Paludisphaera borealis: one gene and its partner. The protein of the gene in region 1 interacts with the protein of each later gene in a pairwise test. Links are inferred from orthologs where the notes say so. Each region holds a gene or a part of one and is shown on either strand. Other genes may lie near its edges. The genes, in order: priA and ssb.

What was found.
Region 2: the proteins of priA (region 1) and ssb interact in binary tests that used the Escherichia coli proteins (3 or more experiments, as listed by UniProt). The link is inferred for Paludisphaera borealis from one-to-one orthologs.

What each region holds. Positions count from the first base shown.
Region 1 is NZ_CP019082.1:4,744,696-4,755,177, reverse strand. The notes cover bases 3,972-6,991. They hold priA (replication restart helicase PriA), read left to right. Parts: upstream 3,972-4,315; coding sequence 4,316-6,667; downstream 6,668-6,991. Other genes in these bases: nadD (nicotinate (nicotinamide) nucleotide adenylyltransferase), read right to left, coding at 3,972-4,175. In the rest of the region: BSF38_RS18390 (SDR family NAD(P)-dependent oxidoreductase), read left to right, coding at 1-667; BSF38_RS18385 (Gfo/Idh/MocA family oxidoreductase), read right to left, coding at 840-2,213; BSF38_RS18380 (glycosyltransferase family protein), read right to left, coding at 2,388-3,290; more of nadD, read right to left, coding at 3,531-3,971; BSF38_RS18365 (PEP-CTERM sorting domain-containing protein), read left to right, coding at 7,160-7,810; BSF38_RS18360 (sigma-70 family RNA polymerase sigma factor), read left to right, coding at 8,108-8,773; BSF38_RS18355 (WD40 repeat domain-containing serine/threonine protein kinase), read left to right, coding at 8,757-10,482.
Region 2 is NZ_CP019082.1:3,007,377-3,017,654, reverse strand. Bases 1-2,816 are described here. They hold ssb (single-stranded DNA-binding protein), read left to right. Parts: upstream 1-1,045; coding sequence 1,046-1,588; downstream 1,589-2,816. Other genes in these bases: rplI (50S ribosomal protein L9), read left to right, coding at 1,907-2,542; rpsF (30S ribosomal protein S6), read left to right, coding at 479-886; pth (aminoacyl-tRNA hydrolase), read left to right, coding at 1-433. Also shown: dnaB (replicative DNA helicase), read left to right, coding at 2,834-4,273; BSF38_RS11675 (hypothetical protein), read left to right, coding at 5,145-5,816; metG (methionine--tRNA ligase subunit beta), read left to right, coding at 5,979-6,314; BSF38_RS11665 (hypothetical protein), read left to right, coding at 6,358-7,953; BSF38_RS11660 (alpha/beta hydrolase), read left to right, coding at 7,971-8,726; BSF38_RS11655 (carboxylate-amine ligase), read right to left, coding at 8,716-9,855. UniProt on the Escherichia coli protein: Plays an important role in DNA replication, recombination and repair. Binds to ssDNA and to an array of partner proteins to recruit them to their sites of action during DNA metabolism. Acts as a sliding platform that migrates on DNA via reptation.

The DNA of each region.
Region 1 (10,482 bases):
GAACGTCGTGATCTCCAGCCGCCGCGAAGACGCCCTGAAGGTCGCCGCCCGCGAGATCGGCGACGGCGTGACCGGCAAGGTTCAGTACGTCGTGGCCGACATGACCAGCCGCGAAGACGTCGCCCGGCTGGCCGAGGCGGCCGTCGCGGCCTTCGGCCGGATCGACATCTTGGTCAACAACGCCGGCGACAACAAGCCCCAGCCCATCGACCAGATCCAGGACGACGTCTGGGACGGCCTGATCGAGCTGAACCTCAGCTCGTGCATGGCGCTCTCGCGGGCGCTCGCGCCCGGCATGAAAGAGCGGAAGTGGGGGCGGATCATCCACATCTCGTCGATCATGGGCTTCTCGTCGGCGGGAGGCCGCAACGCCTACTCGGCCACCAAGAGCGCCCTCAAGGGCCTGGCCCGCGCCAGCGCCAACGACCTGGGCGAGTTCGGGATCACCGTCAACTGCATCGCGCCGGGGCCGTTCCTGACCGACCTGCCGCTCGGCCTGCTGAGCGAGGCCAAGCAAGCCGAGTTCGCCCGCCGCACCGCGATGAACCGCTGGGGACGCCCCGAGGAACTCGTCGGCCCGATCCTCCTGCTCGCCAGCGAAGCCGGCAGCTACATCACCGGCACGACCCTGGTGGTCGACGGCGGGACGCTCAGCAAGATCTTCTGATGGCGTTCGCCCCGTCTTCCCGGGGGCGGGCGAGTGCTCGTCGGCCCTACAAGCCCGAAGCGCCAGCGAGTGAATCGCGGCGCATCCGGCATCGGCCGTCGGTTGGATTCACTCGCTGGCGCTTCGGGCTTGTAAAGGATCGCCGCGCCACCGGGAACTCGGGACGATTCGATCAGAGTTCCCAGCCCTTGCGGAAGTGGGACTTGAGGTAGCCGGCGGCGGTCGAGCTGTTGGTGACTTCGCCGGTCTGGGGGTTGTATTCGACGGTCTCGCCGGAGCGGACGGCGACGTTGCCGAGGAGCATCGATTCGGTCAGGACCGAGGAATAGTCGAAGTTCGACTGGGCGATCGCGGGCTTGCCGGCGCGGATGGCCTGGAACCATTCGAGCTTGTGGTTGTCGTCCTCCCCCTTGCCGCCGGTGATCCTTGGGAGCGTCGGCTTGGGGTCCTTGTAGTCGTGGTAGCGGTCCTCGGGCCAGAGCTTCTGCTCCGCGCCGTAGTCGCTGGGAGAGTACATCTGGCCCTTCGAGCCGACCATCAGCGAGCCGCTGTCGGACGGGTTGAAGCCGGCCGGGAAGAGGCTCGAATCGGGGAGGTTCCGCTTGCCGTCCTTCGCCCCTTCGTACCAGGTGAGCTTCACCGGCGGCAGGCCTTCGCGGGCGGGGAACTCGTAGGTGATCGTCGCCCAGGCCGGGTAGGTCTCGGAGTTGATCTCGCCGCTGTGGGCCGAGATCCGGGTCGGCAGCCCGAGCTTCAGCGACTTGAAGACGAGGTTCGTCGTATGGCAGGCCATGTCCCCCAGCGAGCCGGTGCCGAAGTCCCACCACCCGCGCCAGTCGTGGGGATGGTAAACCTTGTTGTACGGGCGGTCGGCGGCGGGCCCGAGGAACAGCTTCCAATGGAGGTACGAGGGGACTTCCTGGACCTCCTTGGACCGGGCGACGATGTCCGGGGCCTGCTTCCAGTACTTGAACGGGCGGTTGGTCCAGGCGTGGACCTCGCGGACCTCGCCGATCGCGCCCGACTGGACGACTTCGACGCCGCGACGGAGGCCCGGATGGGCGGTCCCCTGGTTGCCCATCTGGGTGCAGACGCCGTGCTTGCGGGCGGTCTCGCGCATCAGGCGAGCCTCCCAGACCGAGTGGGTCAGGGGCTTCTGGCAGTAGACGTGCTTGCCCAGCCGCATGGCCGTGACGGCCGCCGGCGCGTGGGTGTGGTCGGGGGTCGAGACCACCACGGCGTCGACCGTCGCGCCCAGCTCGTCGTACAGTTCGCGGAAGTCGAAGAACCGCTTGGCGTCCTTGTACTTGGCCGCCTTCTCGTCGAGCCGCCGCTCGTCGACGTCGCAAAGCGCGATGATCCGGCCGTGGTTCGCCGCGTGGTCGGTGTCGCTGCGGCCCTTGCCGCCGACGCCGACGCAGGCGACCTGGATCACCTCGTTGGGCCCGACGCCCCCCGCCCAGCCGTTCCGGCCCTGGCACAAGACGCCGAACCCCGCAATCGAGGCTCCAAACAGGAACCCTCGACGATCAATCGCCTGGCTCATCGGACGAGTCTCCCCGGCAACAACGCGGCAACAACCAGCCCGCGAGCGGACGGCGACGGCGCCGCCCCCCGACCAGGCCGCACGAATGTTGAACATTCTAAGAGAGCGGCCGGGCGTTCGCTACGGGACGGCTCACCGGGTTCCGAAATCGAGCCGACGGCGGGGACGATCGGCTCAACACGGAAGCTCGTCGGCCTGAGGGGCGGGGCTGCAGCGCATGAGCCTGCGGGACTTCCGTCGCATTCCGAGAAGAAGCTTCAACTCCCCCTTGAACTTCCAGTACGCCTCCCGCAGCGCGATCCGCCAGGCGGGCCCCCGGCCGAACACCGCCCCGTTGGGTCTCCATTCGGCGTGTCCGATGAGATGGAAGGGGATGTCGGAGACCTTGGAGATCCGGTGGCCGAGCGCCTCGATCTCGCGCGAGAAGGCGACTTCAGCCGCGATGGCGTCCTCCTTGGACGGCCCGAAGTAGCGAAACCCCCCAACCTCTTCCAGGACGTTGCGACTGGTGAACAAGATGATCGAGGGAATGTGATTGGCAAGCTCCCCTCGGGGAATCCCATGACTCCTGAACTTCGCCAAAATATACTGATTGATGTCCAGCCATTCGTCGCCGACGTGCGCGCACGGCTTCGTCGTCATCCGGCCGACGTAGTCCCACGTCATCCCGGAGCTTCTCTCGATTTCGCCGAGGAGGCCTAACCCCGGGTCGAGATCCATCCGCCTTTCAAAGCCGTAAACCCAGTCGGGCTCCTTGATAAGGCAGTCGTCCTGGATGAACAGATAATAGTCGTATCCAGGCGCATTCCGCCAACCGTGATCCCAGGCTCCCAGGTTGTAGTTGGTGTTCTCGCGATTCAGGATGCGGGGCTTGAGAGCGTCAAACCGCCGGGGGAGAGTCAGCGGGCGCTGATCCCCGCCGTTGCAGACGATGAGCAAATCGAAGGGACAGCCGGATTCGACCTTCCGCATGCGATACAAGAGCTTGTACAGGGAATCGACGGGGAGCCCGGCCCAGTACGAGACGACCACGCAAGTCCGCGAACCGCTCTCCGTTTCGGGCTGGAAAGCACTCATCGGCGGCCTCCGATCAACGCCTCAGCCGTCGCGACCCCCATTCCCTTGGAGTCAGACGACTTTCCTCGGCTTCGAGCGTCATCTTCTTACGGCAACCCTGAGACGAACATTCCTGTTCGGCGGACACGCAGAATCGCTGCCATCGCGATCGTCGAATCCCCTCGAGCCGCCGCAACCATGTTAACAGCTCTTCATCTTAGGGACTCGGCGATCCAAACCAATAGCAATCGTCGCATGGACTCAAACAATCAACAAAATGTTCCAAAGAACAAACATCCGACGTTCAAAATACTGCCCTATAGAGTTGATGCGCGTCAATATAGGCTTGAACCGCGCGGGGGACCATATAGCGGACGCTCCGGCCTTCGGCGAGACGGCCGCGCAGGTCGTGGGAGGCGATGCCGATGGGGGAATGGTGACGTGCTGGAGGGGTTTGGAATCGGGGCCGAACTCGGGGAGGGGGCGGTCGCCGAGTTCCTCGACGCCGGGGCGGTTGACGACCACGATGGTCGCGAGCTGGGTGATCCGGTCGGGCTCGCGCCAGGTCGGCAGGTCGACGAGGCTGTCGGCGCCGATGAGGAAGAACAGGTCGTCGGCCGGCCGCAGCCGCTGGACTTCAGCCAGGGTTTCGACGCTGTAGTGGGGACCGGGGCGGACGGCCTCGATGTCGGAGACCTCGAACGCGGAGTGGCCCGCGACCGCGAGTCGGGCCATTTCGAGCCGATGCGCGACCGGCGTCCGCGCCGGTCCTCGCTTGTGCGGCGGCTCGCCGGCGACGACGAACCAGACTCGCTCCAGGCCGCACGCCTCCCGGCATTGCTCCGCGAGAATCAGGTGCCCGAGATGGATCGGGTCGAACGTGCCGCCGAAAAGCCCTAGTCGCATGGACGAGTCAACCCTTTCCCGATCGTCAGCCCCGAGGCCGCCGTGGACATACGTGCAGAAATCCGACCGATTGCGGTATACTCGATCGCTGGCCGGTCGTTGGTGGTCGGCGCGACGAAATTCGACGATAGGCCCGAGCGATGAGCGTTGTCAATCGTGATCAAGATCAAGAGAGCGACCAACCACGTCCTCAGCCCCGCCTGGGCCGCCAGGCTTCGTGGTTCGAGGGCGAGGACGAGGCCCAGGCCGAGCGGGGAGGCTTGTTCGTCGGGGTAGTCGTCGACCGCGCGCTCGACGCGGTGCTGACCTACCGCGCCCCTCAGCGTCTGGTCGCGAGCATCCAGCTCGGCCAGCGGGTGCGGGTCCCCCTGGGACGCAACGGCGTGGTTACGGGGTACTGCGTCTCGGTCGACCTGCTGCCCCCCGAGGATCTGCCGCCGTCGAAGATCAAGGACGTCGTCGAGATCCTCGACGCCGTTCCGCTGATCGACGCCCGGATGCTCGAACTGACGCGGTGGATGGCCGGCTATTATATGTGCTCCTGGGGCCAGGCGCTCGACGCCGTGGTGCCGGCCGGGGTGCGAAACCAGGCGGGGACGCGGGTGGGGACGTTTCTGGTGGTCCGCCCCGAGGCCCGCCAGGCGTTCGATGACGAGACGCTCCAGAAGACGCTCACCGCCAAGCAGACCGCCGCGATCGAGGCCCTGTGCCGGTCGGACGAGCTGCTGACCGTTTCCGACGTCTGCCGGCGCGCCAAGTGCGGCGCCGGAGTGATCAAGACGCTTCGCGACGACGGCCTGATCCACACGGTCAAGCGCCGGCTGTCGCTCGCCGCCTCCCGGAACGACGAGCCCGCGGCCGGCGAGCCGACCGCCGCGCCCAAGCCGCCGCCGGCCATGACGCCCGAGCAGGCGGCGGCGATGGCGGCGCTCACGCCCGCGCTCGACGGCGACGCCTTCGCGCCGTTCGTGATCTTCGGCGTGACCGGCAGCGGCAAGACCGAGGTCTACCTGACGGCCATCGAGCGGACCGTGGCGCGGGGCCGCGAGGCGATCGTCCTGGTCCCCGAGATCAGCCTGACGCCGCAGACGATCCGCCGGTTCCGCCGCCGGTTCCGCCGCGTGGCCGTGCTCCACAGCCATCTCAGCGACGTCGAGCGGCACCGCCACTGGCAGAGCATCGCCCAGGGTGAAATCGACGTCGTCGTCGGCGCCCGGTCGGCCATCTTCGCCCCCACGAGGCGGCTGGGGCTGATCGTCGTCGACGAGGAACATGAAAGCACGTTTAAACAAGAGACCGTCCCCCGCTACCACGCGCGCGACGTCGCCGTGAAGCGCGCTCAGCTCGAAAACACGCCGGTGCTCCTGGGCTCGGCGACGCCGTCGCTGGAGACCTGGCGGAACGCCGAGCTGGGGCGTTACGCGCGGATCTCGATGCCCAGCCGGGTCGAGGGCCGGCCGATGCCGGCCGTCGAGATCATCGACCTGCGGAACGAGAAGCACCTCACCGGCGGTCTGAGCGAGACGCTCCGCCTCGCCATGCACCAGGCGCTCGACGACGACGGCCAGGTGATCCTGCTGCTCAACCGCCGGGGCTACAACACGTTCGTCATCTGCCCCAAGTGCGGCCAGGTGGTCAAGTGCCGGCACTGCGACGTGGCCGCCACGTACCACAAAAACCGGCACATGCTGATCTGCCACACGTGCGACGCCGAGCGTGCGTGCCCGCCGGCCTGCCCGTCGTGCCAAGCGCCGGTGCTCCACTACGGCGGGATCGGCACCGAGCGGCTCGAGCGCGAGATCCGGATGGAGTTCCCGTTCCATGAGTCGAGGCGGATGGACTCCGACACGATGCGCCGGCACGGCAGCCACGAGGTGACGCTGGCGGCCTTCAAGTCGGGTGACGTGAAGATTCTGCTGGGCACTCAGATGATCGCCAAGGGGCTCGACTTCCCCAACGTGACGCTGGTCGGCGTGGTCGACGCCGACGTCGCCCTGCACCTGCCCGACTTCCGCGCCGCCGAGCGGACGTTCCAGCTCGTCGCCCAGGTCGCCGGCCGGACCGGTCGCGGCAACCGTCCCGGTCGGGTGCTGGTCCAGAGCTTCTGCCCCGAGCATCCGGCGATCGCCAACGCCGCTCGCCACGACTACGAAGGCTTCGTCCGCTACGAACTGCCGACTCGCGAGGCCCCGCTGGCCTCGCCGTACGGTCGGATCGTCCGCCTCGTCGCGCGCGGCAAGGACGAGGCCCGGGTCGAGAAATACCTGAACGAGCTGGCGAAGACGCTCCGGGCCAAGGCCCCCCCCGGCGTCCGCTTCTGGGGGCCGTCCCCCACGCCGATCCTCAAGATCCGCGAGGAGTTCCGGTTCCATCTCCAGATCCGATGCGCCTCGGCCGCCCCGTTGCGGACGATGCTCCGCGACCTCCCCCTCCACCCGCCGCCGAACAAGGTCGACCTGGCCGTCGACGTCGACCCGATCAGCATGCTGTAGCGGGGGCGTCGTTCCGCCTTGGAGTCTGGGCGGCATGTGTGAGCCGCCCCGAGGACGCATGGCGTCGGCTCGCTGGCGCGATCGGCAGAGCGGCCGGGGAAATCCATGAAAAAACTTCAGAGCGGGCAAAACTCAGGTTTACAGTTTCGGCGGTCAGGAGTATTCTCCCGCCGTTGGTTCACATCTCGGACTCCTAGACGACGAGACTCATGGTGGAGTTTCGAGGGGGCGGGCATGGATGCGAGAGTACTCCTTTCTCACCTGCTTTTCCCTTCGCCGCTGCGCCGGGCTTCTCGCTCATCTCGGGTCTCGCAGAGATCCGTCACGGAAAACTGCCCCGGGTTGTGATTCTCGTGTCTCGCGCCGTTCGTCCCGCTCGCCGACGAGAAGGATTCCGTCGGATCGAGTGAAGCCGCCGCGGCGTGATTCGGATGAAGACACCGTGAAATCAGGATTGCGTCGTGACAATCCTAATCTGTTCAGGAGGAAGAGATGAGCATGACTAAAGGGTTGAACGGACTGCGATCCGCGGTCATCGCCCTGGGATTGGCCGCCTGCACCGCGACGGGCGCCGATGCCGCAGCGATCCTCAAGTACCAGACCGCGACGGCCGTCGACCTGAGTCACGGCATCAGCGGCCCGAACGTGATCAGCTTCACGCCCGCCACCGCGGCCGGCGTGGACCTCAGCTCGGGCACGGTCAACACCGGCCTCGGCACGTTCGTCGTCGCCCCGCCGGCGGCCGGTTCGGCCACCACGTACACCAACACCCCGTTCTCGATCACCTTCCTGCCGCAGGACCTCAACGGCACCCCGCTGACGAACGTCTCGATGGTTTTCACCGGCGTTCTGAACGGCGTGGTCGACAGCCCGTACCACTCGACGGTGACGGCGACCTTCGACAAGCCGACCCAGACCCTCGACCTGGGCGACCAGAAGATCACCTTCACCTTCCCGGACAACGCCAAGCTGCTGGTCCCCTCGCAGTCGAACGGCGGCGTGACCACGGCCGAAGCCCTTCTCACCTCGACGCTGCCCCCGGCCGTGCCCGAACCGAGCACGATCGCCCTGGTCCTGACGACCCTCGGCGGCCTCGCCCTGCGGCGCCGCGTCTCGGGCCGCCGCTCCCGCGCCCAGGTCTGATGACCTGAACTGAGCCGAGCCGGCCTCGCTCCTCGCCACGCCGCGATCGACCCCACACGACTCTCTCGCCCGACCCCTCGCCGCCCTGCGTCGAGGGGTTTTTTCATGGACCTCGCGGCCCGCGCGAGGGCGAACCGGATTCTCGACGCCCCGCTTGCCGTTTGGGCAGTTCGGCTCCATGATGAATTCGTCGCCCGCGCGCGTTGCGGCGGGGGCGAACCTTGAGATTTTCGGCGGGCGAGACGGCCCCAACCACGAGGGGCCGACGCCTATATGTATTAGGTAGAGGCGATACGGATGGCCGATGGGCCGATCGAGCTGCTGTCGAAGGCGCGCGCCGGCGAGACCGAGGCGCTGGGCGAGTTGTGCGCGCTGTACCGGAACTATCTGAGGATGGTCGTCCGGACCGGTTTGGGGCCCCGGCTGCGCGAGCGGCTGGAGCTTTCCGACGTGGTTCAGGAGGCTCTCGTCGAGGTGGTCCGGCAGTTCCCCCAGTTCACCGGGCAGAACGAAGCGGCCCTGGTGGGATGGTTGCGGCGACTGGTCGGACAGAAGCTCGCCGACCTGGGACGCTACCACAGCCGGACCAAACGAGCCGGGGGCGCGACCGCGCTGCCGCTCGACGCCCCGTGGGAAGGGGGGGGCGGCGAAAACCAGGGGGACTACGGCGGCCGGCTCCTGGACATGCTGGCCCTCAGCCAGACCAGCCCTAGCGAGATCGTCAGCCGCCGCGAGCTGATCGTCCTCCTGGCCGACGCGCTGGCGGCCTTGCCCGACGGCGAGGCGGACGTCCTCTGGCTCTACCACGCCGACAACCTCTCGTTCGAGGTCATCGGCGAGCGAATGGGGCTGAGCCGGAAATCGGTGCGCGGAATTTGGGCCCGCGGTCTCAAGCGACTGAAACGATCGCTCGAAGGGCCGCCGGGAGGATCTTTGAGGTACGACGATGGGCCAGCGGGTTGACGAGACGGCCGATCTCACTCAAGGCGGCGACGATGAACGGCTGGGCGAAGCCATCGAGCACTACCTGGCGATGGTCGAACAAGGCGACGCGCCCGCGCCCGAGATCTACGCCGCCCGCTACCCCGACCTCCAGGAAGACATCCAGGCCGCCCTCGAAGGTCTCGAACTGGTCAACGGCCTGGTCGGCCACGGCTCGGGCTCCGGCTCGTCGTACGGTCAGGGACCGGGCCGGAACATCGAGTCGGGCCGGCGGATCGCCGGCTACCGCGTCGTCCGCGAGCTGGGCCGCGGCGGCATGGGGACCGTCTACGAGGCCGTCCACGTGGGCCTCGACCGCCCCGTCGCGCTCAAGGTTCTGGGGACCCACGCGGCGCCCGACTCATCGGCCCGTCGCCGGTTCCTCAACGAAGCCCGCACGGCCGCGGCGCTCCACCACACGCACATCGTGCCGGTCTTCGACGTCGGCCAGGTCGGCGGCCTCTGCTATTACGCTATGCAACGGATCGAGGGGAGCGGCCTCGACCGGGTGATCCGCCGCCGCCGCCAGCTTCGAGGCCTGGGCGGGGCCGGCGGACGGAACTCCGATTCCGGCGACGTCGGCTCGCAGGTCAGCTCGCGACTGAACCGGATGTGGATCCGGGTCTCCGGGAGCCTCGCCTGGGGACGCTCCCGCCCCATTCCAACCGATGGCGCCCGCGAGCTGGCGCTGCCGCAGAAATACCAAGAGCGGCTGAGCGACTCGACGACCTCGTGGACCAAGAGCGGCGGCCTGGCGACTTCGCGCAGCCTGGGCGGGTTGCTGTCAGCGTCGGCCCCCCGGTCGAGCCTCCCAGGGCCGCGACGACGCGACGACGACGACGCGCCCTCGTTCGATCCGCCGCGCGGCTCGGCCTACCACCGATGGGTGGCCGAGGTCGGCCTGCAAGCGGCCGAGGCCCTGGCGCACGCCCACCATCACGGCGTCATCCATCGCGACGTCAAGCCTTCGAACCTGCTGATCGACGCCGACGGGACGATCTGGGTCGCCGACTTCGGCCTGGCGCGCCGGCTCGCCGACCCCGGCCTAACCCATCACGACAGCCTGCTGGGCACCCCGCGCTACATGAGCCCCGAGCAAGGGCGCACCGGCGTCATCGACGGCCGGACCGACGTCTACAGCCTGGGCGCGACGCTGTACGAATTGCTCACGCTCCGCCCGCCGTTCGATGGTTCGAGCGCCGCGGAGTTGCTCGACCAGATCGCCGGCCGCGAGCCCGTGCCGCCTCGCGCGATCGACCGGCGGATTCCCCGCGACCTCGAAACGATCGTCCTGAAGACCCTGGCCAAGCGGCCGGTCGACCGCTATGCGTCGGCGGCGGCCCTCGGCGAAGACCTGGCCCGGTTCTTGAACCGCGAGCCGGTGCGGGCGCGGCGGATCAGCCCCGTGGGGCGGATGTGGCGGGTGGCGCGCCGGCACCCCGGGATCACCACCGTTTCGGCGGTCGCCAGCGTCTTGGTGCTGTCGATCGCCGCGTACGCCTACAACCGGGTCCGCAACGAGCGCGACCAGGCGCGGAACTCCAGGAACACGGCCGTCGCCGAGCGCGAGAAGACCGAAGCGGCCGAGCGAGAGACGCGGGCGGCGATGCGGACGATGCTCTGGCGGCACGCCGCCCTCGTCCGCCACACCAGCGAGCCCGATCGTCGGGCCAAGGGCCTGGATCTGCTCA
Region 2 (10,278 bases), 1.7 Mb from region 1 along the record:
CGCCGAGATTGAGATCGACTACCGCCGCGTCTTGGTGCTCAAGCCCGAGACGTTCATGAACCTGAGCGGCAGGTCGGTCGGCCAGGCCGTCCGGTTCTACAAGCTGGACCCGTCCGACGTCCTGGTGGTGTGCGACGATCTGAACCTCCCGGTCGGCAAGATCCGAATTCGGCGGGGAGGCTCGGATGGAGGCCAGAAGGGACTGCGCGACATCAGCGCCCAACTTGGAACCGATCAGTACCCCAGGCTTCGCATCGGCATCGGCGAGCCTCCCGAAGGGCAGGCCGTCGACTACGTGCTGGGCCGCTTCCGCGGGCCGGAACGAGCCCAGATCGACGACGCCCTGATCCTGGCCTCGCAGGCCGTCGCCGTGTGGGCCGCCCAGGACGTTCACGCGGCCATGAACCGATTCAACGGGCCATCCGCCCTGTAAACAGCTTTCACGATCCGATCACGAACCCAACGGAGGAGTCGACTCTTGCCCCTCAACACCTATGAAGCCATGTTCCTTCTCGACAGCACCAAGGCCGCGGCCGCCTGGGACGACACCGTCAAGCAGGTTCACGACATCCTCGCCAAGCACGACTCCGAGATCGTCGCCAGCCGGCAGTGGGACGAGCGTCGCCTGGCCTATCCCATCGAGGGCCACAAGAAGGGGACGTACCTCCTGACCTACTTCCGGACCGACGGCTCGAAGCTCCACGACATCGTCGCCGACTGCCACCTGAGCGACGTCATCCTCCGCGAGCTGATCCTCAAGGTTCACCCCAAGCTCGAAGAGAACCTGGTCAACCAGGCCATGAGCTCGAACCCCAACGTCGACAGCGAAAACGGCTCGGAAGACGAACTCGACGAGCGTCCCCGCCGCCGCCGCCGCGACGACTGACCACGAGCCGTTCGGCGCCGTCCGCTCAATCCGTTCAATCGATCCCGCCGCTTTCCGCATCGCCTGAAAGACCTTGTAATCTAGGGAACAACCGTTTACCTTTATGGTAGTTTTTTCGGGCGCGGAAACCGGGCTTGAAATCGAAGGGGGAGCGAGACGATGCCGGACTTGAATCGGGTGCAACTGATGGGTCGTCTCACGTTCGACCCCGAACTGCGGCGCATCCCCAGCGGAACGGCCGTGACGGAGTTGCGGATGGCGGTCAATCGGTCGTGGCAGGGCCGCGACGGCGACCGCCGCGAGGAAGTCCTTTACATCGACGTCACGGCCTGGGACCGCCAGGCCGAGACCTGCTGTCAGATCCTTCGCAAGGGGAGCCTGATCTTCGTCGAGGGCTCGCTCAAGATGGATCAGTGGGACGACAAGACGACCGGCGAGAAGCGCTCGAAGATGCGTGTTCAGGCCGATCGCGTCCAGTTCCTCGACAGCCGGCGCGACGGCGGCGGCGGTGGATCCGGCGGCGGCATGGGCGACGACGAGTACGGCGCTCCGCCGATGCAAGAGCCCGCCCCGAGGCGAGCGGCCCCTCAGCGCGCGGCCGAGTCCCGAGGCCAGGCCAGGGACGACTTCCCCAGGGCGTCGGCCCCCAGCCGAGCGGCCGTCGAGCCCGATCACGGCAACGACGACGACATCCCGTTCTGATCTCCCCCGCGAAACCGGGGGCGAGGACCCAAAATCGGTCGGGCGCACAAACGTCCCGCTTGGAGAATTCGGCCCGATCGGTTCCAATCGATGCCTTGATCGTCACGACGGCGACCGCGCCGGCTCGGTCGACGTTCTGACTCAGTAAAGAAATAACCCGGCGGTGGGCCGGGTGTTCGATGTCCACGACTACCTCGAGCGTTCAGCTCGGCTTTTTCAGGTTCGTTCTTGGCTTGGCGCGGCTTTTTGAGGATGGGGTGGGAAGCGAACGCACCTCACGCCCGGCGCTGGCCTTCACGATCGAAAGTGATTATTGACATGGCGAAGACGACCCAACCCAAAACCTCCAAAGCCAAGTCCGGAACCTCGGGTAAAGCCGGCTCGGGCGCCGGACAGTCGGCCAAGGGCAAGATCGCGCCGGTGGGGCCTCCCCGCCAGCCCGGCGTCGAACGCCGCCGCGACCACCCGCTTCGCGCCAAGAACGGCCAGTTGAGCGTGCTCTTGACGCACGACGTCCCCCACGTCGGCCGTCCGGGAGAACTCGTCAAGGTCAAGCCCGGCTTCGCGCGGAACTACCTGCTGCCCCAGGGGCTGGCCACGTTCGCGACGCCCCACAACCTGCGGATCGTCGAGAAGCACCGCCAGCGGCTCCGCGAGCTTGAAGAGGCCCGCCGCGCCGACCTGCTCAACCTGGCCGCCCAGATCGCCCAGCGGTCGCTGACCATCGAAGCCAACGCCAACGAGGAAGGGCATCTCTACGGCTCGGTCAACGCCGACCAGATCGCCGCCACCCTCCACGGCGAAGGTTTCCCGATCACGACCGAGAACATTCGCATCGAAGGTCCGCTCAAGGATCTGGGCCTCTACAACATCAAGGTCCACCTGGGTCAGGACATCGACACCGAGGTCAAGCTCTGGGTTGTGCCGACGCACACCGACGAAGCCCCGGTCTGACCGACCCGCGGCTTTCGTTCGACGTCTCCGCGATCGATCCATCGAGGCGCCAGGGTTCCAGTCTCGGAACCCTGGCGCCTCGGATCGTTGACGGACGCGCCCCGCGTCGCCCCCCCCCCCGCAAAGTCGCGCCGTCCGACGCGACCCACTCCACGGCGGCCGATCGTTCCGATTTTCTGCGATGCCGAGGATCGGAGAAGCCGATACAATCGTACAGTCGGGTGGGCTCCGCACGACGCGTACGTCCTTCGCCCGAAACGATTCCTCGGCTTTTGTGGAGCGCTTTCGCTCATGTCGTCCGGACAGGGATACGGAAACGGAACACCCAGGGATGGCAACGGCGGTAACGGCTCGCACGGCAAGTCCGACGGGTCTGGCGGCTTGGGAGATCGTCTGCCGCCGCAGAACCTCGACGCCGAGCGCGGCGTGTTGGGCGCGATTTTGCTCGACAACGACGTGCTCCACGACGTGATCGCGATCCTGTCGATCGACGACTTCTATCGCGATGCGCATCAGGTCGTCTATCGCGCCGTCCGTGACATGTACGACGAGGGCAAGGCGGTCGACGCGGTGACGCTGGCCGACGAGCTGGTCCTTCGCGGTCAGTACAAGCAGATCGGCGGCGACGACCTGCTGGCCGAGATCGCCAACTGCGTCCCCCACGCCGCCAACGCCCGCTACCACGCCGACATCGTCCGCCAGAAGTCGGTCAGCCGGCAGTTGATCCAGACGTCGACCGACCTGATCCGCGACGGCTACTCGAACCTTTTCACGTCGCAGCAGCTCCTCGAAACGGCCGAGCAGAAGATCTTCGCCATCCGCGAAGACCAGATCAAGGGCGAGCTTCACGAGCTGAAGATCGTCCTCGAACAGGCCATGACGCGGATCTCGACGCGGGCGGAAGAGAAGCACCCGGTCTCCGGCGTCTCGTCGGGCTTCATCGACCTGGACGACGTGACCAACGGCTTCCATTCCGACCAGCTCATCATCCTGGCGGCCCGGCCTAGTATGGGTAAGACCGCGCTGGCGCTGAACATCTGCGACCACGCGGCGATCAACACGAAGGTCTCGACGCTCCTGGTCAGCCTCGAAATGGGCCGGCTCGAGATCGGCGAGCGGCTCCTCTGCGCCCGGTCGCGGGTCGACGGTCACAAGCTGCGGACCGGCCGCGGGCTCGACTATCGCGAGCTGAACAAGCTCGGCAAGGCGTTCGGCGAGATGCAGTCGTCGCCGATCTTCATCGACGACACGCCCGCTCGCAACATGCTCGAAATCATGGCCATGGCGCGGCGGCTGAAGCTCCGCCAGGACATCGGCCTGATCGTCATCGACTACATCCAGCTCATCGACGCCGAGGAGCAACGCGACAGCCGCCAGGAGCAGATCGCCAAGATCAGCCGACGCCTCAAGACCCTGGCCCGCGAATTGCGCATCCCGGTCATCGCGCTGTCTCAGCTCAACCGAGCCGTCGAGAACCGTGAAGACCGCCGCCCGCGCATGGCCGACCTTCGCGAGTCGGGCGCCATCGAGCAGGACGCCGACATCGTGCTGCTGCTCCACCGCCCCGAATACTACGACCCCAACGACCAGCCGGGCATCGCCGAGGTGATCGTCGCCAAGAACCGAAGCGGCCCCACCGGCACGGTCAAGATGACGTTCGTCAAGAACCTCACGCGGTTCGAGAACGTCGCCTCCATCGCCGAGCCGATCGACGAAGGCCGGCCGTTCTGAGCCGACGAAGTCGTCGTGCGCCGTGGCGTCCCGGAGCCTTGTCGTGGAGCAAATCCTCGACCGGCGTTCGGTCGCCCTTCGGCGGCCAGGAGTCGTCGCGATCGAGCCGTTTCGGGCGGAGCAGTGGCTCCTCAAAGACGTAAAAGGTGCGCGCCGCGCGGAACCGCGTGAACGGCACCGCGGCCGAGGTCGCCCACTCGCACGAGGCTTTCGGGGACGGCCTGGATCGCTTCGTAAGCCCTCGATCGAGGCTGCCAGGTAGGCGAATTCGTCGCTGCCCCCCCGATCAATCGCCGGCGGGTCACAGACGACGTGGCCGCTGGACATGAACGCGATCGGATCGAAGAACAGCACCCAAAGAGTCGTCACCGTCGCGACGAACAGTCCCCGCGCGGCCAACGGCCGATCGGCCGGCACATCGCCGATCGCACGGCGTCCCACTTCGAGATCCGAACCGCTCTCGACACCAGGCTGGTCTTCGCTCGGCCGCGCCGGCTCCAACCGCGCGGCTCTCTCGCTCACGCCACACCGAGCCACCTCCTCTTCCATCCTCGGGCAGGGCGAGAGCCGCGTGACGCGCGATCCGCTCGCGGGACCGCAGAGAGGCGATCGATCGGGTCTGGGGGGGGGACGTTGCGGGCATGCATCGGTCTGCCGTCGTCGTGTGTGGGAGACTCAACGAAATGATTCGTTTGAGCATCATCGCGTTGATCTTCATGAATCAACGCAGACGGCGATGTTTCAGGCGGTATGTTGGGCCTCTGTGTGCTGGGCACCAAGCACGCTCCTGGCTCTTCCAGTAACTAAGTCTCAAAGAAAAGAAGGTGAATGGATGATCAAATCATTGATTTGTGCCGTTCGAGTTCAATCGGTGAAGGTGCTCTTGGCTGCGAGCCTCGTCGCCGGCACGTCGCTGCTTTCCGGGACCGCCAAGGCAGACTTCACCAACCTTAGCACGGGCGCCAGCCTGACCGGCAACATCGACAACAACTGGACCGTCGTTTTCCCGGGGCAGACCAACAATCAGCTCGAGACCATAGCTCCGGGCTTTCCGTCGCCTCCGTGGTTGTCCGACGCCCCCAGCGACGCCTCGCACTGGCTCGTTCCCGTTCAGTACGGTCAGTACAACGCTCCTCCGTCGAGCGGGAGTCCGATCGACTATGTCTACACCACGAGCTTCACGTTGAACGCCGACCAGCTCGCCTCGGCGTCGTTGAGCGGCCAATGGGCGTCGGACAATAACACCGTCTCGATCAAATTGAACGGTGGTGCAAGCCTTGGCTCCAACAGTGCCGCGAATTCGTACACGACGTGGAGCAGCCTGACGACCACCACGACGGGCTTCGTCCTCGGCCTCAACACCTTGGAGTTCCACGTCGCCAACCTGCCTAGCGGGGGCAACAATCCGACCGGCTTCCGGTTCGAGGGTGGCGTCACCTCCGCCGCGGTGCCCGAACCCGCCTCGCTCGTCATGAGCGCTGTGAGCACGCTGATGCTCGGCGGCCTCTCCTGGAAGCGCCGGCTCGCCCGCCGCGCCGTCTGATCAACCAGGTCCGATGAATAACGTCCCAAGGGCCGTTCGCCAAGGCGAGCGGCCTTTTTTGTTGCGCGTTTCGCCTTGGCTTTCCGACCCGGTCGGGGCAGAATCATGAGGACCGTCCGAGACCGTTTTCCGAAGATCGAAGTGTGTGACCGAGGGCAGTGGATGATGGCCGACCCCATTTCGTATGACGATTTCGCCAAGCTCGAACTCCGGGTGGCCAAGGTGCTGGAGGCGCGGCCTCATCCCAACGCCGACAAGCTGTTGCTGCTTCAGGTCGACCTCGGCGACGAGCAGAAGCAGATCGTGGCCGGCGTCCGCCAGCATTACACGCCCGAGCAGCTCGTCGGCAAGAACATCGTGATCGTCAACAACCTGGCGCCGGCCATGCTCCGGGGCGAGACCTCCAACGGCATGCTGCTGGCGGCCACCTCCGGCGAGAAGGTGATCCTGCTCACCGTCGACGATCCCGAGTGCGTCGTGGGCGCCCGGATCAAGTAACTTTCCGGACGTCGCGGTCGGCGAACCACGAGGCGCACGTCCCTTGAGAAGAGACCTCGGCGATTTCCAGACGCCGCCGGAGCTCGCGGCCGCCCTGGTCCGAAGGATGGGGCCGATCGGCTCTCGCTGGCCGCGCGTGCTCGAACCGACGTGCGGCCGCGGGGCGTTTCTCGAAGCCGTGCTGTCGGCCCCCGACCCGCCGAGGGAAGTCGTGGGGGTCGAGATCCAGGCATCGCACGGAGCCGAAGCCCGCGCGCGACTCGCCGACCGTCCGGCGATTCATCGAGCGTCGATCCTTCACGCCGACCTCTTCGAACTCGACCTCCGCGTCGATCTGCCCTGGATCGAGCACGGGCCGTTGCTGGTCGTGGGCAATCCCCCCTGGATCACCAGCGCCGAGCTGGGAAGGCTCGGCAGCGACAACCTGCCGCCGAAGCGCAACGTCAAGGGCCTCTCCGGGCTCGACGCCCGCACCGGCGCGGCGAACTTCGACCTCGGCGAAGCCGTCTGGCTCAAGCTGATCGACGAGCTGGCCGACCAGACCCCGACGATCGCGCTCTTGTGCAAGACCTCGGTCGCCCGCGCGGTGCTCCAGCACCTCCATCGGACCGGGCGGCGCGTGGCCGACGCCGAGCTGATCGAGATCGACGCCCGGCGGTGGTTCAGCGCCTCTGTCGGCGCCTGCTTCCTGAAGCTCTCCCTAGGGGTCGGCGAAACGACGGGCCGGGTCGCCGTCTTCGACGCGATCGAAGCGACTCGACCGCGACGGACGATGGGCTCGCTCCAGAGCGTCTTCGCATCGGATCTCGACGCCCTGGAGGCCCTCGATTTCGCCTTCGGGCGCTCGCTCCTCTGCTGGCGGCAGGGGGTCAAGCACGACGCGGCCCCTGTCATGGAGCTGATCGGAACCGCTGACGGGACGTTCCGGAACGGGCTGGGGGAGGAACCGCTCGTCGAGCCGTCGTTCCTCTATCCGCTCGTCAAAGGCGCCGATCTCATCCACCCGGCTCGCGAGCGGCCGCGACGCGCCTTGATCGTCACCCAGGAGAAGCTCGGCGCGGAGACCCGCGACCTCGCCGACCGCGCGCCCCGGCTCTGGGCCTACCTGCAAGCCCGCGCGGCCTGGTTCGACAAGCGGCGGTCGTCGATCTATAAGGCGGCTCCGCCGTTCGCCCTGTTCGGAATCGGTCCTTACACGTTCGCCCCGTACAAGGCGGCCGTCGCGGGCCTGCACCGGCCGTCTCGGTTTCGGGCGGTCGGACCGGTCGACGGCAGGCCGACGGTTTTCGACGACACCTGCTATATTTTGCCTTGCCAGTCGGCCCTCGAAGCGGCCGTACTGACGGCGGCGTGCAACGACCCGATCACGCGAGAGGTCCTCCGCGCCCTGACGTTCGCCGACGCCAAGCGACCGGTGACGAAGGCCGTGCTCCAGACGATCGACCTCGGCGGCGTCCTCGAACGCACCGACGCCTCGGCCCTCGTCGACCGCGTCGACGAGGTACTCCGCGACGACCTCGGCCTTGAGGGCGAAACAGGCGACGCGATCAAAGCGGAGGTCGAGCGGCTGATCTCGTTGCTTTCGCTGGCCGACGGCGGGAAACTAGGGCGAACCGCGTCCCCGGATCGCCCGGCCTGACTTCAAGAGGAGCCGCGATGGCCTTCGCCACGATCAACTACCACAGCCATTCCCTGCAAAAGGCGTCGTCGTTCAACATCGTGTTTCCAGACGATCCGGCGGTTCCCCGCCCCTGGTCGGTGTTCTACCTGCTGCACGGGCTGTCGGACGACCACACGATCTGGACGCGCCGGACGAGCATCGAACGGTACGTCGAGGGTCTGCCGCTGGTGGTGGTGATGCCCAACGGCGACCGGGGCTGGTATACAAACGCCATCGATGGGTATAAGTATGAAGACGACATCGTTAAGGATGTCGTCGGCCTGGTCGACCGGACGTTCCCTGTCAAGGCCGAGCGAGCCGGCCGGGCGATTGGCGGGCTCTCGATGGGGGGCTTCGGCGCGGTCAAGCTCGGGCTCAAGCACCATGAGACGTTCGCCAGCGTCAACTCTCACTCCGGGGCTATCGGCTTCCTTCGCGGCGACTTGAAGAAGAACAAGGAGCTGAGCCCTGAGTTCCCGCGAATCTTCGGCGAGAAACCGGCCGGCGGCCCGGAAGACCCGTTCGCGATCGTCGAGCAGATCGACCACGGCCGGATTCCGGCGATGCGGATCGACTGCGGCGTCGACGACTTCCTGATCGAACAGAATCGCGACTTCCACAAATTCCTCGAAGAACGCCACGTCGCGCACGAGTACCAGGAATTCCCCGGCAACCACAACTGGGCGTACTGGGACGAGCACGTTCAGCAAGCGATCGCGTTCCACGTCCGCAACCTGAAGCTCAAGTCTTGAGGTTCACTTCGGATTCGATCTTCTCGCCGGCCAGGAAGCGGGCGACGTCGGTCAGGCGGCCGGTCTGTTCAAAGACCTCGATCTGGCGGGTCGCTCCGTCGGGGCGTTCGGCCATCACCCGCACGTAGTCGAGCCAGCGCCCACATCCGAGCTTCTCGGCGGTCTCTCTCAGGCCGACGATCATCCGCTGGATCTCGTCGCGCACCGACTCGTTTCGGCCTGACGCCGGGTCGACGAGCACGGCGTCGAGGCCGTGGCGCGCCGCCCGCCAGCGATTTTGACGGATCATCAGCCGGCCGAACTCGTCGAGCTCGGCTGGTTCGTATTCCGTATCTTCGGCCGTGTGGTGGACCAGGCACTGGATGAACGCGGTGAGGCCCTGGACGGAGGGCAGGTCGGTGGGCATGTCGCAGATCCGCACCTCGACAGTGCCGTGTCGGTCGCTGGGCCGCACGTCCCACCACAGCTCCTTGGTCGTCTTGATGCAGCCGACCGCCGCCAGCCGCTCGGCCAACTTGACGAACGACGCCCAGTCGCGGAGGAACGGGGGCTGGCCGCCAGTGGGAGCGGTGCCCATCACGTCGAGCCGATACGAGTACAGCCCCGTCGGGCGTCCGCACCAGAACGGGCTGTTGGCCGAGAGGGCCAGGAGCGTCGGAAGGTAATGGGCGACACGGGTGCAGGTTCGCGCCGCGGTGTCGCCGTCTTTGACCCCGACATGGACGTGCAGCCCGAACGTCATCTGGCGAAGAAGGGTGTCTTTGAATTGATCGGCGAGCTCGTGGTAGCGGACGTCAGGCGAGATCGGCTGGTCCAGCCAGTGGGCGAACGGATGCGCGCCCCCCCAGGCGAGCCGCGCGCCGTTCCGAGCCGCCCGCTCGGCGGTCACCGCGAGCTTGCCGGCGAGGTCGCGACCGACCTCGTCGACGTTGCGGCAGATCCCCGTGTTCACCTCCACGCAGCAGAGGTAAAGCTCGCGCTTGATCGACTCTCGCAACTCGTCGGGAATCTCGCTCAGGATCTCGTTCGCTACGGGCGCGAGGTCGAACGACTCCTGGTCGACGAGCTGAAGCTCCAGCTCCACTCCAAGCGTCGGCCAGGTGCTGCCCCGGAACGGCTCAACGGTCATCGGTGGTTCCTCGGTGCGCGGTGAGGTGCGAGGCCGCCCAACTCCGGGCGAAGTGCGAATGACTTCAATGCAAATTCGGTGCCGGGTCGCGGACCCACCGCGAACCGTGATGCGGCGAGTCGCTGAGCCCGCGGGCCGTCACTCATTGAGGATTCGATCCATCAACCTTCGGAAAACTCGCCGTCGCTACGGATCGAACCGGACATGGGCAGACGACGCAGTACAAGTTGTATTTCGTCAACATGTTGCGGCTCATCGGCAAAACGAGTTCCGGTGGTGGGGCAGGGCGCTGTACGGTGTTCACAGCACCCCAACTGGCAAGATCCGACCAGCCGGTGGGTGATTTTGTTAGAGGACATCTGGACACGTGTCCGGTGCCAGGCACAATGGTGACGTCAGCGATTGCGGTTCATCCATACACCG